3 regions of the Micromonospora sp. WMMD734 genome follow, and region 1 is predicted to be linked to each of the others. Evidence: riboswitches for the same ligand, from Rfam matches in the RefSeq annotation. Region 1 holds a riboswitch; each other region holds the start of a gene.
What was found. Region 1 has a riboswitch for cyclic di-AMP ahead of ACN267_RS14750 (C39 family peptidase). Riboswitches for the same ligand answer to the same signal wherever they lie in the genome.
Positions count from the first base shown of each region.

Region 2: linked by a shared signal. The riboswitch ahead of ACN267_RS24385 (NlpC/P60 family protein) and the one ahead of ACN267_RS14750 (C39 family peptidase) in region 1 are both predicted to bind cyclic di-AMP.
Region 3: linked by a shared signal. The riboswitch ahead of ACN267_RS00800 (coiled-coil domain-containing protein) and the one ahead of ACN267_RS14750 (C39 family peptidase) in region 1 are both predicted to bind cyclic di-AMP.

Region 1 covers NZ_JBMHMK010000001.1:3,456,727-3,461,376, forward strand. The annotation lists gene ACN267_RS14745 (CDP-glycerol glycerophosphotransferase family protein) at 1-308, shown strand, start outside; gene ACN267_RS14750 (C39 family peptidase) at 717-1,568, opposite strand; cyclic di-AMP (ydaO/yuaA leader) riboswitch at 1,843-1,987, opposite strand; gene ACN267_RS14755 (hypothetical protein) at 2,352-3,113, opposite strand; gene ACN267_RS14760 (hypothetical protein) at 3,251-3,646, opposite strand; gene ACN267_RS14765 (acyltransferase family protein) at 3,864-4,650, opposite strand, start outside.
Region 2 covers NZ_JBMHMK010000001.1:5,632,958-5,637,607, forward strand. The annotation lists gene ACN267_RS24370 (zinc metalloprotease) at 150-1,184, shown strand; gene ACN267_RS24375 (pyridoxamine 5'-phosphate oxidase family protein) at 1,257-1,811, opposite strand; gene dcd (dCTP deaminase) at 1,958-2,536, shown strand; gene ACN267_RS24385 (NlpC/P60 family protein) at 2,586-3,626, opposite strand; cyclic di-AMP (ydaO/yuaA leader) riboswitch at 3,639-3,775, opposite strand; gene ACN267_RS24390 (C40 family peptidase) at 3,931-4,650, opposite strand, start outside.
Region 3 covers NZ_JBMHMK010000001.1:165,840-170,489, forward strand. The annotation lists gene ACN267_RS00795 (SRPBCC family protein) at 1-17, shown strand, start outside; gene ACN267_RS00800 (coiled-coil domain-containing protein) at 138-1,196, opposite strand; cyclic di-AMP (ydaO/yuaA leader) riboswitch at 1,201-1,332, opposite strand; gene ACN267_RS00805 (cation diffusion facilitator family transporter) at 1,499-2,413, opposite strand; gene ACN267_RS00810 (HelD family protein) at 2,521-4,638, opposite strand.

The DNA.
Region 1 (4,650 bases):
TGACCGACCTGGGCGTCGACGGTGACGAGTTCCTGGACCGGTTCCCGCTGGCCCGCTCCGGTTACGTGCTGCGCCGGGACATGGCCAACCTGGACGAGGTGCTGACCGGGCTGCTGGACACCGATCCGCTGGCGGCGGCCCGGTGGGACACCCGCCGCCGCTACCTGGGCGACTTCCCCGACGACGCGTACGCCGACGGTTTCCTCGACGCGGCCCGCCGGGAGCTGGAGCCGGGCTGGAACCCGCCGGCCCCGCGTACCGCCGGCACCGCCACCTGGGACGACGCTTCGGTGTCCCCGCGCGGCTGACCGGGAGTCGACCCGGGCCGGGGTGGTGGCGTGGTTCGCCACTCGGGCCCGACGCGTGCACGGACGCCCCCTCACCAGTGCCGTCTGCCGCCTACAGACCTGATGACGCAAACGAATCACGCCGTGTGTGCCCTCGCTGACCGGCCGGGTACCGGCAATGATCGGCTCCGCCTGAAGTAGGTGCGGCGTCGGCACTGAGTCGTTGCCGTCATCAGCTCTGTAGGGAGCGAGGGTGGTATGTGCACCCCTCGGACGATGCAGGCGTGGTTGGTCCGGGGCGCGCCGGGTGGCACCCGGCATCGGTGGTGCCGATGCCGTCAGTCCTCGTCGGTCGGGCCGACAGCGGACCGCCCCGGTGCCCGTGGTCAGGCAGCCGAGGCGGTCCGGATCGAATTCGAGAGCAACGGGTCAGGCGGAGTAGCCCCGGGTGGCGATCCAGTTCGCCAGGGTGGTCACGCCGACCCAGTAGGCCGGCAGGGACGGGTCGGCCGAGTCGGCGATCCGCACGGTACGGCCGTTGTCCCGGTAGCCCACGGCGGCGACGTAGTGGCCACCGGGGAAGGAGTGCCAGCCGCCGTCGAGGTCGGTGGCGTCCCCGGCCACGTTCGCGACCACGGCCCGCTTGTCGGTGACCGCCGCGACCACGTCGGCCCGCAGCCGCTCGACCTGCGCGTCGCTCGGGGTGCCGGCGAACATCCGGGTCCGGTACGGATCGCCCTTGACCACGGCGTTGAGCACCCGGGTGGTGTCCTCGGCCGAGTTGGTGCCCATCTCGGTGGTGCCCAACTGGGCGGCGAGGTCGTCCTGGCCGCGCTCGATGCCGGCCGCGCTGAGCGCGTTACGCACCGCCGCCGGGCCACAGTAGTAGTAGGTGATCTGGGCCTGGTAGTCGTAGCGCAGAACCTTCGACGACGGCGGCTTCGGGGCCGCCTTGCGGGTCAGGTCCGGGTCGACGGTGGGACGGGACTTCGCCCGGGTGACGCGCGGCGACGGGGTGGGGCTCGCCGACGGGCTGGCCGTGGGGGTGGCCGACGGGCTGGCCGGGGCGGGCGTGGCCACCCGGGCCTGGGCGCGGCTGGCGACGTCGTCGAGGCGGGGGGCGGTCTCGGCCACGGCGGTGGCGCGCTGCTGGTCGGTCGGGGCGTCGTCGACCCCGGCGGCCAGGGCGGTGCCACCGGCGGCCAGGACGAGGACCGCCGCCGAGCCGACGACCATCCGGTACGGGCGCTGGGCGCCCAGTCGGCGGAGCTGTCGCTTCATGTGGTGCTTCACGGGGTGTTCCTCCACGGGGGCGAGGCGGCCGGGCACGCCGGACCGGCACGTGGCGGGTACGCCACGCGCGGATCGGGTGTTTGGGCCGCTCGTTCGGCAGGGTCCGCCCGACGGGAGCCGGGCGGATCGGCGGGTCGCCCGAGCGGGGTCGGGCGGCGGGGTGGACGGCCGGGTCAGCGCGTCAGGCGCGACGGTCCGGCGGCACCCCGGCACCGAGGTGGAGGGATTACCGAGGGGGTGGGGTCATGCTGCACGAGGAGGGAACTCCTTCCGCTGCCGCCGACCGGGTTAGCTGACGGATTCGGGCGGGAAGATCGCCCTACCCCGGGCCGTGGCCCGGAGATTCACCCCAGGTGGTGCGTGTGGGTCCCCGGTTCGTGACAAGCACGATTGAGCGGGTCGGCGCGGCGTCGCCTGCTGCGATCGGGAACCGCACCGGACCGCAGCGACACTACTGGTCGCCCTCCTCTCCCGCCAAGCCCTGTGACCTGCGTAAACATCGCCGGGCAGGCCGATGTGCGGGGCGTTCGGGCAGCCCGGGTGCGGGCCGGGGACGAATGGTCGTCCGGGCCCGTCGGGGCCGTGACCGGACAACCGACCCGCAACCTCCGATGATCAACGAAGTCGATGTGACCGGGTGTGACGGGCTGTCCGGTTCCGCCGCTGCGTGACCGCGTCCACACCCGCCTGGGTAACAATTCGGTCCCCGGGACTCCCGACCTCCCGGCCCACCCGGCCCGGGGTGGGACCAGGCGGTAGTCGCGGGGCGGGTCAGCCCACCCGGGCCGGGTGCCAGCGGGTGGCCGGGGTCGGGCGGGTCGCCGCCGACGTCGCGGCCCGGGGCAGCGGCACCCGGCCCGGACGCACCCGCTGCGTCGCCGCGTACGCCTCGGCGGCCAGCGACCGGGCGGCCTCGGCGGCCAGCTCGGCGGCCCGCCACGCGACGCGTTCCCGCCAGTGCGCCGCCCGGTACGCCGCCCGCCGGTCCTCCCGGACCGCCCGGGCGAGCATCACCTCGTGCTCGACGGGGTGCCGGCGCGGGTCCCAGCCGTCGCGGTGCGCGAAGACGTCCCGCAGCCGCTCCACCGACAGTTCGCCCCGCCAGTGCGCCGCCACCGCCTCCTGGTGCAGCCACCGCTCCCGGCCGGCGTACTCGGCAGGCGTCCGGGGGGTACGCGGGCTGGGCAGCGCCCCCGCGCCGGTGAACCGTCGGGCCGCCGTCTCCGCCTCGTCGTACTCCTGCCAGGCCCGTTCCAGGGTGTCCTGCGCGGCCAGCCATGCGGCCCGGTGACGGCGGGCGGTCTGGGCGGCCCCGGCGGCGGCCACGGTCACCTCGTCGGCGTAGCGGCGCAGGTCGGCGACCGGGGGTGGGGCGTCGGGCGGCGGCCCGACGGCGGTCACGTCGGTCGGCTGCTCCCGTTCGGGGCGGGCGACCAGGACGGCGAGGCCGGTCAACGCGAGGACGAGCAGCAGGGACCAGATCGCGGTGGCGGTCGGCACCCCGATCAGGAACTGGGACAGCACGGTGGTCACGGGTCGACACCTCGCGGGCGGATGGGGCGGATCGGGGCCGTACCGGGGCGGAACCGTTGCGGGCAACGTCCGTCCGGGGCGGTACGGGGACGAGGTCGTGGTGGTGGCGGCGGGCGGGCGGCCCCGGTGGGGCGGGGTCAGCGCGCCGGGGGTGCCCGGGGCCCGGGGGCGGCGGGCATCCGACCGGCCGGTGTCGACAGGGTGGCCGTCGGAAGCTCCCGTGCCGGACCGGCCGGCACGGCGGGCAGGCCGGCGTCGACCCGGTCGGTCGTCACCACGTCGACCCGCTCCGTCCCGCGGCCGTCGGCGCGGATGCCGTCACCCTGACCGGACGGGGTGTCGAGGGCCCCGGCGGCGGGGAAGGAGTGCGACGCGTCGGTCGACAGTGCGCCGGGGACCGGATCGAACAGCGCGGGGCCGGACAGCGCCGGGCCGGCGGCGGCGAACGCGAGTGCGACGGCGAGGCCGGCGAGCAGCCGGGACATCCCGCGCGCGACCCACCACAGGGGACTGGTGAGCGCGACCGGGAACACGGGACCACGCTACCGAAGGGGCCACCGGCCCGCAGCACCGCCGGGCGTGTCGCCGCGCCGGCCGCGCGGCAACCGGTCACACCCGGGCGGGCGACGGACCCCGGGCTTGGCATCCACCGTGGAGGGAGTCCCGCCGCCGCGCCCACGACCGAGCCGGCACACCGCCACCGAGGCGGCAGGTAGCGGCAGGCCGGCAGGGAACAGAGCCGGGGCAAGATCAGTGCGGGTCGCGCGGGCCCGCGTACTCGACGGGGCGGGCGTCGCGCGGCCCGCCGTCGGCCCCCCTCGGCCCCGGCACGACCGCCGTCCCGCCGGCACCCGGAGCAGCGGCACCGGGAACAGCGGCCGGGGCGGTGCGGCGGCGGGGGGCCAGCCGGCGCATCATCGGGGTCTCCACGAAGCGGTGCAACGCGGCGGCCAGCGCCAGGTTCACCACCAGGAAGCCGAGCACGGCCAGCGGCCCCGACCAGCCGGGCAACCCGACACCCCAGTGCCCGGTGAGCCGCAGCACGGTCATCATCACCAGCACGTGCACCAGGTAGAAGGCGAACGACACCTCACCGAGCCAGATCAGGGTGCGGTGCCGCCACGGCGACCGGCGACCCTGCACGTCCGCGCGGGCCGCCGCCGGGATGACCAGGATGTACGCCACCGACAGCAGCGCCGCCCACATCTCGGCCGGGATCCAGTGCGCCGCCACCCAGACGACCACGAACAGCAGGCTGGCCAGGGTCAGCCCGGGACCCCGCCAATGGCCCCGGCGCAGCAGTTCGGCGGCGGCCACGCCCAGCCAGAACTCGGTGGAGCGAACCAGCGGGAAGACCTGGGTGAACCACCAGTTGCTGCCCTCGGGCAGCAACTGCTGGCCGGGCCAGAGCGCCAGGATCACCAGCGGCACCGCCACCACCACGGCCCACAGCACGCCGGAGTGGGCCCGTCGGATCGCCGGCAGCGCCAGCGGCAGGCAGAGGTAGAAGAACAGCTCGCAGGAGAGCGACCAGCTC
Region 2 (4,650 bases), 2.2 Mb from region 1:
CCACCACCTGCTGAAACAAAACGGTCAGATGTTTCACAGAAGCAGCTTGGGGACGTTCTCAAACGTGTCGATCAGTTGTAACGTCACCCCCACGTTCACGACCTCGGCGCGACATACCCCCTGCCGCGCCGCCAGAAAGAGGTGGGCCCATGGGACTGCGTCCCAACCTGCTGACCCGGCGTGCCGCCGGTGTCGCGTCGACGACCTTCGCGCTGCTGTTGAGCACCGCTGCGGTGGGCGTCGTACCTGCGGCTTCCGCGTACTCCGCAGCCCCCGACAACACTTCCTGCGCGGAGCCGGCCGACGCCCACGCGGACGTCCACTCCGACGCCCGCGTCCGTGGCGGCAGCAAGGCTGCCCACAAGCGGCACGACCCCAACGAGCTGACCGCCAAGCAGGTCCAGGAGCGGGAGGCGGAGTTCGCCGCCGCCCTGCGCAACAGCGCCCTACAGTCGAAGTCCAGCTACCGCAGCGGCTCGACCGAGGGCACGACGGTGGCGCTGGCCCCGATCAGCATCCCGGTCGTCGTGCACGTCATCCAGCGGGACAGCACCCGGGCCGGGGGCAACATCCCCGACTCGATGATCAACTCGCAGATCAGCGTGCTCAACCAGGCGTACAGCGGTGCGACCGGTGGGGCCGCCACGGGTTTCACCTTCCAGCTCCAGAAGATCAACCGGGTCACCAACGCGTCGTGGTACCCGATCGTGCAGGGTTCCTCGGCCGAGCGGGCGATGAAGACCTCGCTGCGCACCGGCGGCAAGAACACCCTCAACATGTACCTGGGTGAGCTGAGCGACGACCTGCTCGGCTGGGCCACCTTCCCCAAGCGCACCCTGGACGTCATGGACGGCGTCGTGGTGCTCGGCGAATCGCTGCCGAACGGCACCGCCACCAACTACAACCTGGGCGACACCGGCACCCACGAGGTCGGCCACTGGCTGAACCTCTACCACACCTTCCAGGGTGGCTGCTCGGGCTCGGGCGACGGCGTCTCGGACACCCCGGCCGAGCGCGAGCCGGCCTACCAGTGCCCGACCGGCCGGGACACCTGCACCGCGACCGGCAAGGACCCGATCACCAACTTCATGGACTACACCTACGACTCGTGCATGTACCAGTTCACCGCTGGGCAGGCGAGCCGCATGGTGAACGCCTGGACCGCGTACCGCGCGTCGGCCTGACCGGCGGCGCCGCACAGCGTCAGGTGCCGGCTCCGTCCCCTGGGGACGGGGCCGGCACCGTCGTTTCCGGGGTCAGGCGGCGGTGCGACGGGTGTCGAACCCGTGCCGACCGCGCCGGGACGGGCGCTGGTCGGGCAGGCCGGCGACACCGTGCCGACCGGGCACCGGGTCGAGCCAGACCTGCACGGCGGGACGCCCGGCGTCACCGCTGAACGGGCCACCGTGCTCACGGCGGGTGAGCATGGCGACGTCGACGCTGAATTCGAAGAGCCGCCAGTCGACCTGGGGCGCGGCCCGGCCGATCTCGGCCACCAGCGCCACCCGGGCCGGGTCGGTCACCGGCTCGGCGCGACCGGCGACGTACGCCTCGTCGTCGCTGTCCTCAGGCGGAAACGAGTGGAGCGCGTAGCGGCCGTCGCGTTCGAGGTCACGCCGCTTGGGCGAGTCGACGACGAAGCAGAACAGCCCGCCGTCGGTGACCAGCGGGCAGACCGGGTGCACCCGGGGACCGCCGTCGGCGCGGACGGTGGCCAGGTAGCCGAAACCCGACCCGTACTGCTGGAGGAGAAGGCGGATCCCGTCGGCGAGTCGGGGCTCGTCGGCGGCGAATGCGGACCAGGATGCCATGTCGTCATCCTATCGAACAGGCGTTCGAAAATCAGTCCGACACGCAGGTCGAACGGCCCGACGTACGCCTCGGAGCCGGCGACGACGCCGGCCGGTGGGGCGGCCCGGTGGGCGGGTCCGGCCGAGGCGCTGGATATGGTGTCCCGATGCTGCTCTCCGACCGGGACCTCGTCTCCGAGATCAAGGCGGGCGCGCTGGCGCTGGAGCCGTTCGAGCCGAGTCTGGTGCAGCCGTCCAGCATCGACGTGCGCCTCGACAAGCTGTTCCGGGTGTTCAACAACCACCTCTACACCCACATCGACCCGTCGGTGCAGCAGGACGACCTGACGTCGATGGTCGAGGTGCCGGCGGGCGAGCCGTTCGTGCTGCATCCGGGCGAGTTCGTGCTCGCCTCCACGCTTGAGGTCATCTCCCTCGGCGACCAGCTCGCCGGCCGGTTGGAGGGCAAGTCGAGCCTGGGCCGGCTGGGGCTGCTCACCCACTCGACCGCCGGTTTCATCGACCCGGGCTTCTCCGGCCACGTCACGCTGGAGCTGTCGAACGTGGCCAACCTACCGATCACCCTCTGGCCGGGCATGAAGATCGGCCAGCTCTGCATCTTCCGGCTCTCCTCGCCGGCCGAGCACCCCTACGGCTCCGCGGTGTACGGGTCGCGCTACCAGGGCCAGCGGGGGCCGACCCCCAGCCGTTCCTGGCAGAACTGGCGCACCTGGACCATCGGCTGACGCGGCGTGCCGTGTCGGGGCCCCGGGTCCGGGGCCCCGACACGGTGGCTCAGCCGGGTCGGCCGTAGCTGTTGACCGGCCCGTCGTCGACCCGCTTCATCGTGATCGGTTTGCCCGCCTGGGAGGCGTGCACGACCCAGCCGTCCCCGACGTACATTCCGACGTGGTGCAGGTCGGAGTAGTAGAAGACCAGGTCGCCGGGGCGCAGGTCGGCCCGGCTCACCCGGTCGGTGACCTGGCGCTGCTGCCGGGCGTTGTGCGGCAACGACACCCCGGCCTTCGCCCAGGCCGCCATGGTCAGCCCGGAACAGTCGTAGTTGTTCGGTCCGGCCGCGCCCCACACGTACAACTTGCCGATCTGGGCGCAGGCGAACTTGACCGCCGTACCGGCCGGACCACCTGGGTAGCCTGCGGGGCACGGCGCCGGGCGCAGCGGCCCGCCGCCGCCGTTGCCGTAGACCTTGAGCCGCAACTTCTGCAACCTGTCGATCTCGGTGTTGATCTGCTTCTTGCGGGCCGCGAGCTGCGCTTCGGTACGGGTGAGCTGGGCGACCATCTCGTCCAGCGGCGCCTTGGTCGCGGCGAGTTCGTCGCGCAGTTCGGCGACGGCCCGCACCTCGCGCTGCTGGCGGCTGGCGAACCGGTCCAGCAGCCCCAGCTGTTCGACCACCTGGCTCGGGTTGCGGCTGCCGAGCAGGGCGTTGACGGTGGACATGTTCTCGCCCTTGTACGCCTGCACGGCGAGGCCGCTGACCTGGTTCATCGCCTGGTCGACACGGCGTTGCAGGGGGGCGATGCGCTTGCCGAGCGCGTCGGCCTGCCGGCGCTTGGCGGCGAGGTCGATGCGGGTGGCGTTGTGCTGTTCGATGAGCGGTTCGAGCTTGTTCCAGTCCTGGTCGATCTGCCGTTCGATCTCGGCGACCGAGGGGTCGGCGTGCGCCGCCGTAGGGCCACCGGTCAGTACGACCGCTGCGGCGGCCAGGGTGGCGAGGGTGGTGGTGAAGCGGGACCAGCGTGGGCGCGGCACCGTCGTGTTCCGGGCGACCTGGGTCGTCCGGTGCGACGGCGGCCGCGGGGCATGGTGTGCCACCGGGCTCCGGGCTCCTTCTTCCTCGACCGCCTACCGGGTTAGCTGACGGGTTCGGGCGGGAAGGGAGCGCCCTACCGCGGCGGTCGCGGATTCACCCCGGCGTACCTGGGTCCCCGGCTCGCCCGGAGGCGACTCGGCGGTGCCGGCCGACGCCACCCCGGGCGGGGCGGACCTGGTGCCGACCGACGATTGACCAGAGTAGAGATGGTCGTTATCGATCCGCAACCCGCCGGGCCGGCACACTCGGTGACCGGAAAACACGCAACCCCCGGCCCATCGGGCCGGGGGTTGACGTCTGCGCTGGTCAGGGGCGGCGGAAGCCGGCCACCGGCATGTAGTTGATGCTGGTCACCTGGACCGGCTTACCGGTCCGGGGCGCGTGCACCATCATGTCGTTGCCCAGGTAGAGCCCGACGTGGTGCAGGTCGCTGAAGAAGAAGACCAGATCGCCGGGGCGGGCCTCGGAGCGCGGGATGGCCTTGCCCTCGTTCCACTGCGCACCGGTGAAGTGGGTCAGCGAGATACCTGCCGCCTTGTACGCGAACTGGGTGAGCCCGGAGCAGTCGAACGAGTTCGGCCCGGTGGCGCCCCAGACGTACGGGTCACCGACCTGCGCGCAGGCGGTCGCGATCGCGGTCCGGGCGGCGGAGCTGACCACACCGTTGATCGTGGGGCAGCCGTTCACCTTCACCGTGGTCTTCGGCATCGCCGCCTGCAGCCGCTTGATCTCGGCATTGATCTGCTTCTTCTTGGCCGCGAGTTCCTTCTCCTGCTTCACCTCGGCGGCGATCAGCGTGTCGAGCTTCTGCTTCTCGGCGTCGTACTTGCGGCGGACCACGAGCACGGCCTCGACCTCCCGGCGCTGCTCGGCGGCGAGCCGGTCCAGGATGGTCAGCTGCGTGGCGAGGGTGCCCGGCTTGGTGGTGGTGAGCAGCGCGCTCAGCTCCTGCGAGGGGCCAGACTTGTAGTAGCGGGAGGCGAGGTCGCCGACCCGGCCCAGGGCGAGTTCGCTCTGCAGCGCCAG
Region 3 (4,650 bases), 3.3 Mb from region 1:
CGCCTCCGGTGGGCTGACCACCGCCGGCACCCGGGCTGCCCGACCCGGTCGCGGCGTGGCGGCACCCGACCTGACCTACCGTTGCGGCCGGCCGTGGTCCGGTGGCCCGCCCGGGTCGGACGGGCCACCGGGTCGGCTCAGATCATCGACAGGTGCACGTGGTTGGTGTGGTCGCTGGACGGGTCCCCGTTGCCCCCGCTGTACGCCTTCCACCCGCTGCTCGGCAGCCAGATCCGCTTGAACCAGATCACGTAGAGCACACCGAGCCGGTCGGCGTTGCGGATGAAGTACGCGGCGAGGTTGTTGCCGTACGTCCGGTCGCCGCCACTGGCCACCCCGCCGAAGCCACCCTTCTGGGCGGCGAAGTCGCACGCCCGGCCCTTGGGGTGTTCCCCGGAGCCGCTGGGCCGGTAGCAGGAGACGTACCTGGTGAAACCGGCCGCCTTGGCCTGGTTGAGGGCGTTGAGCGTACGCGGGGTGATGCAGCCGTTGGCCGGCGTCGGGTCGTTGACGCTGCACGACTCGGACGGCCAGGAGCCGTCGGAGTTGCGGGGCGCCCCCTTGGCGTTGCTGGTGGACGTGCCGTCCGAGCTGCCGGAGTCGCGGGAGGTGGGGGCCGGCTTGTCGGCGGCGGCCACCGCCAACGCCCGCTCGGCCTGTTCCTTGCGTTTGCCCATGGTGGCGACCTGCTTGCGCTGTTCGGTGATCTCCCGGGTGACCGCGGCCCGGGTCCGGGTGGCCTGGTCCCGGGTCTCGATCATCGTGCGCAGTTCCTGGTCCTCCCGGGTGGCGACCGTCTCCAGCGCCGCCGCGCGGTCCAGGAAGCCGGTCGGGGTGTTGCTGTTGAGCAGGGCGGACATCGGTCCGAGCCGGCCGGTGCGGTAGGCCGCGCCGGCGATCTCGCCGACCTTGGCGGTCTGCGTGACCAGTTGCCCCTCGATGGTCTTGAGCTGCCCGTCGAGTTCCTTTTGGCGTTTGGTGGAGCGCTCCAGGGCGGCCTTGGCCTCCAGCCAGCCCTTGCTGGCCGCGTCGAGCTGGTCGCGCAGCGCCGGGGTGCCGCCCTCGTCGTCGTCGCCCGGGGCGGCGAGCCGGGTGGTGGGCGCGGCGACGGCCGGGGTGAAGGGCGCGGCCGACACGCCCAGGGCCAGCGCCGTGACGACTGCGGCCAGCAGCCGCGTGGTGGTGCGTACGTGCATGCGGATGTCCTTCCGTCAGCCGCCGACCGGGTTAGCTGACGGGTTCGGGACGGAAGATCCCTACCGCTTGCGCGGATGCACCCCAGGAACGTGGTTCCCCGGTTCGCCCGGGCGGGCGATTAGGCGGCGGCCTCCGCCTGGCGGAGACCGGGGCCGAGCCTACCGGTACGCGTGTGACGCCTGCCTACCTCGTGACTGAGGGTACGAGAGTGAATACCCTCAAAAGGGGCAAACAGCGCAGATTTCCGTGATCTCTGTGCGGGAGTACCCGCCGGGGCTGACCGTCCGGCCCGGGGTGGGGGTCACCAGTGGGCGGGTCCGCACGCCCCCGGGGTCGCCCCGGGCTCGATCTGGAGGGTGGCGTGCTCGATGTGGAAGTCCTCCCGCAGGGCGCCCCGGGCGGCGGCCAGCACCGTGCCGACCTCGGCGTCGCCGGCCAGGGTGAGGTGGGCCGAGGCGACGTCCATGCCCGAGGTGAGCGTCCAGACGTGCAGGTCGTGCACCTCGGCGACGCCGGGCACGGCGGTGAGCCGGTCGTGCACGGCGGTCACCGGCAGGTGCTCCGGGGCGGCCTGCACCAGGATGCGTACCGCCGCCCGGCCGAGTCGCCAGGTGCGGGGCAGGATGAACACGCCGATCGCCACGGCGACCAGCGGGTCGGCCCACCACCAACCGGTGCCGGCGATCAGCAGCGCCGCCACGATCACGCCGACCGAGCCGAGCAGGTCGCCCAGCACCTCCAGGTACGCCCCACGCAGGTTGATGCTCTCCTTGGCGCCCTCCCGCAGCAGGCCGAACGCGACGATGTTGGCGAGCAGGCCGAGCACCGCCACCACCAGCATCGGGCCGGCCAGCACCTCGGGCGGCTCGCCGAACCGGCGGACCGCCTCGATCAGCACGTAGACCGCGACCCCGCTGAGCAGGACGGCGTTGGCCAGGGCGGCGAGCACCTCCAGCCGGTAGAGGCCGAAGGTGCGCTGCGGGTCCCGGGCGGCCCGCCGGGTGGCGGTGATCGCGGCCAGCGCCATCCCGATGCCGAGCACGTCGGTGAACATGTGCCCCGCGTCGGAGAGCAGGGCCAGCGAGCCGGTGCCGAAGGCGGCTACCGCCTCGACCACCATGAGCACGGCGAGCAGCCCGAACGCCGCCCAGAGCCGCCCCCGGTGCCGGTGCGCGGCGTTGCTGACCGTCGCGCTGTGGTCATGACCTGCGCCCACGTCCACACCTTCCGTCGCCGCTGCGGACCGGCTCCAATCTATGCTCACATCGCTATGTATGCAAGTGATGGTCGGTCGTCCGGCCAGGTGGGACGGGTTCCGGGCGGTCAGCCGGTCGGTTCGACGGTGGTGAGGCGCTGGGTCGCCCGGGACAACGCCACGTAGAGCGTCCGTACCCCGGAGCCCGGATCGGCCCGGATCTCGCCGGGGCAGACCAGCACCACCCCGTCGTACTCCATGCCCTTGGCCTGGAGGCTGGTCACCACCTGCAACCGCGCCCCGCCCCGGTCGCCCAACCAGCCGGCCACCTCGTCGCGGCGGGGCACCGGGGTGATCACGCCGACCGTCCCGGCCACCTCCGCCAGCAGCGCGTCCACCGCGTCGGCCGTCGCGCGGGCCAGCTCCGCCGCCGGCACCTGCAACGCCACCGGGTCCACCCCGGTGGACCGCACCGCGCTCGGCAACTCCAGGTCGGGATAGAGCCGGCGAATCTCCGCCGCCGCCACCGCGAAGATCTCCGCCGAGTTGCGGTAGTTGGTGGAGAGCGTGAACCGGTGCCGCCGCCGCCGACCCAGCGCCTGGTCCCGGGCCCGGTCCAGCTCCGCCTGGTCACCCGTCCAGGCGGTCTGCGCCGGATCACCCACCACCGTCCAGGAGGCGAGCCGGCCGCGCCGGCCGATCATCCGCCACTGCATCGGCGAGACGTCCTGCGACTCGTCGACCACCACGTGCGCGTAGTCCCGGTAGTCCTCGGGCCGCTCCCGCGCCGCCGCCCGCGCGGCCCGCTGCCGCTCCCCGAAGGTGCTCAGCTCCCGGACGCCGCCGGCGAGCTGGAACGGGTCCCGGCGGGCCTTCTTCGGGCGGACCGGCTGACCCAGCAGCGCGTCCAGCTCGTCGAGCAGGGCGATGTCGGCCACCGTCAGCCCCTCGGTGTCCAGCGACCGGTACGCCTCCACCAGCAACCCGACCTCCGCCCGGGACAGGACGCCGGCCGCGTACCGGTGCAGCCGCTCCGGCCGGGCCAGCCAGCCCAGCACGTGCCGGGGATGCAGCCGGGGCCACCACGCCTTGAGGAACTCCCGGAACTCCGGCCGCTCGATGATCTCGTCCTCGAAGGCCGGCTGCTCGGGCAGACCGGCGACGGCCAACCGTCGGGCCTGCGCGTACAACGCGGCGAGCACCCCGTCGAAGCCGACCCGACGGACCTCGTTACGGCGGGCCCCCCGGTGCAGCGCCCGGTCCCGGACGCCGTCCAGCTCGCGCCCCTCCAGACGCAGCAACGCACCCCGGTAGAGCAGCCGCAGCTCCTGCGGGCCGTCCGGCACCGCGTCCCGGGCCGCCCGCTCCAGCACCCGACGCATCCGCAGCGAACCCTTCACCGCCGCCACCTCGGGACCGTCCGTGCGGGTCGCCGACAGACCGGGGAACAACGAACCCAGCGAGTGCAGGGTGGCGGTCTCCTCACCCAGCGACGGCAGCACGGAGGCGATGTACTCCACGAAGACCGCCGACGGGCCGACCACCAGGATGCCGCCGCCGGCGTACCGGCTGCGGTCGGCATAGAGCAGGTACGCCGCCCGGTGCAGGGCCACCGCCGTCTTCCCGGTGCCCGGCCCGCCGGAGACGATCGTGACCCCCGAACCGGGGGACCGGATCGCCTCGTCCTGCTCCCGCTGGATGGTCGCGATGATGTCCCGCATCCCCCGGCCGGTCGCCCGGGACAGGGTCGCCAGCAGCGCCCCGTCACCCACCACCGGCATGTCCGGCGGGGCGGCCTCCGGGTCGAGCAGGTCGTCCTCGATCCGGGTGACCTTCTCGTCCGACGAGCTGATCGTGCGCCGTCGCACCACCCCCAGCGGCTCCGCCGGGGTGGCCCGGTAGAAGGCGGCGGCGGCCGGGGCCCGCCAGTCGACCACCAGCGTCTCGGCGTCGTCGTCGCGCACGCCGAGCCGGCCGACGTGCAGCACCTGCCGGTCGCGCAGGTCCAGCCGGCCGAAGACCAGCCCCTCGTGTTCGGCGTCGAGCAGGTGCCGGCGCTGGGCGGCATGGAAGACCATCGCGTCCCGCTCCACCAGCGCGCCGAAGTTGCCGACCTTGGCCAGCCGGTAGCCGTCCCGCTCGGCGCGGGCGGCCGAGCGGCGCAGTTCGGCGAGCCGGGCGTACACCCGGTCGAGATGCCGTTGCTCGGCGGCGATCTCCTGCTCCAGGGTGCTCTGGTCGGTCAACGTACCGCTCCT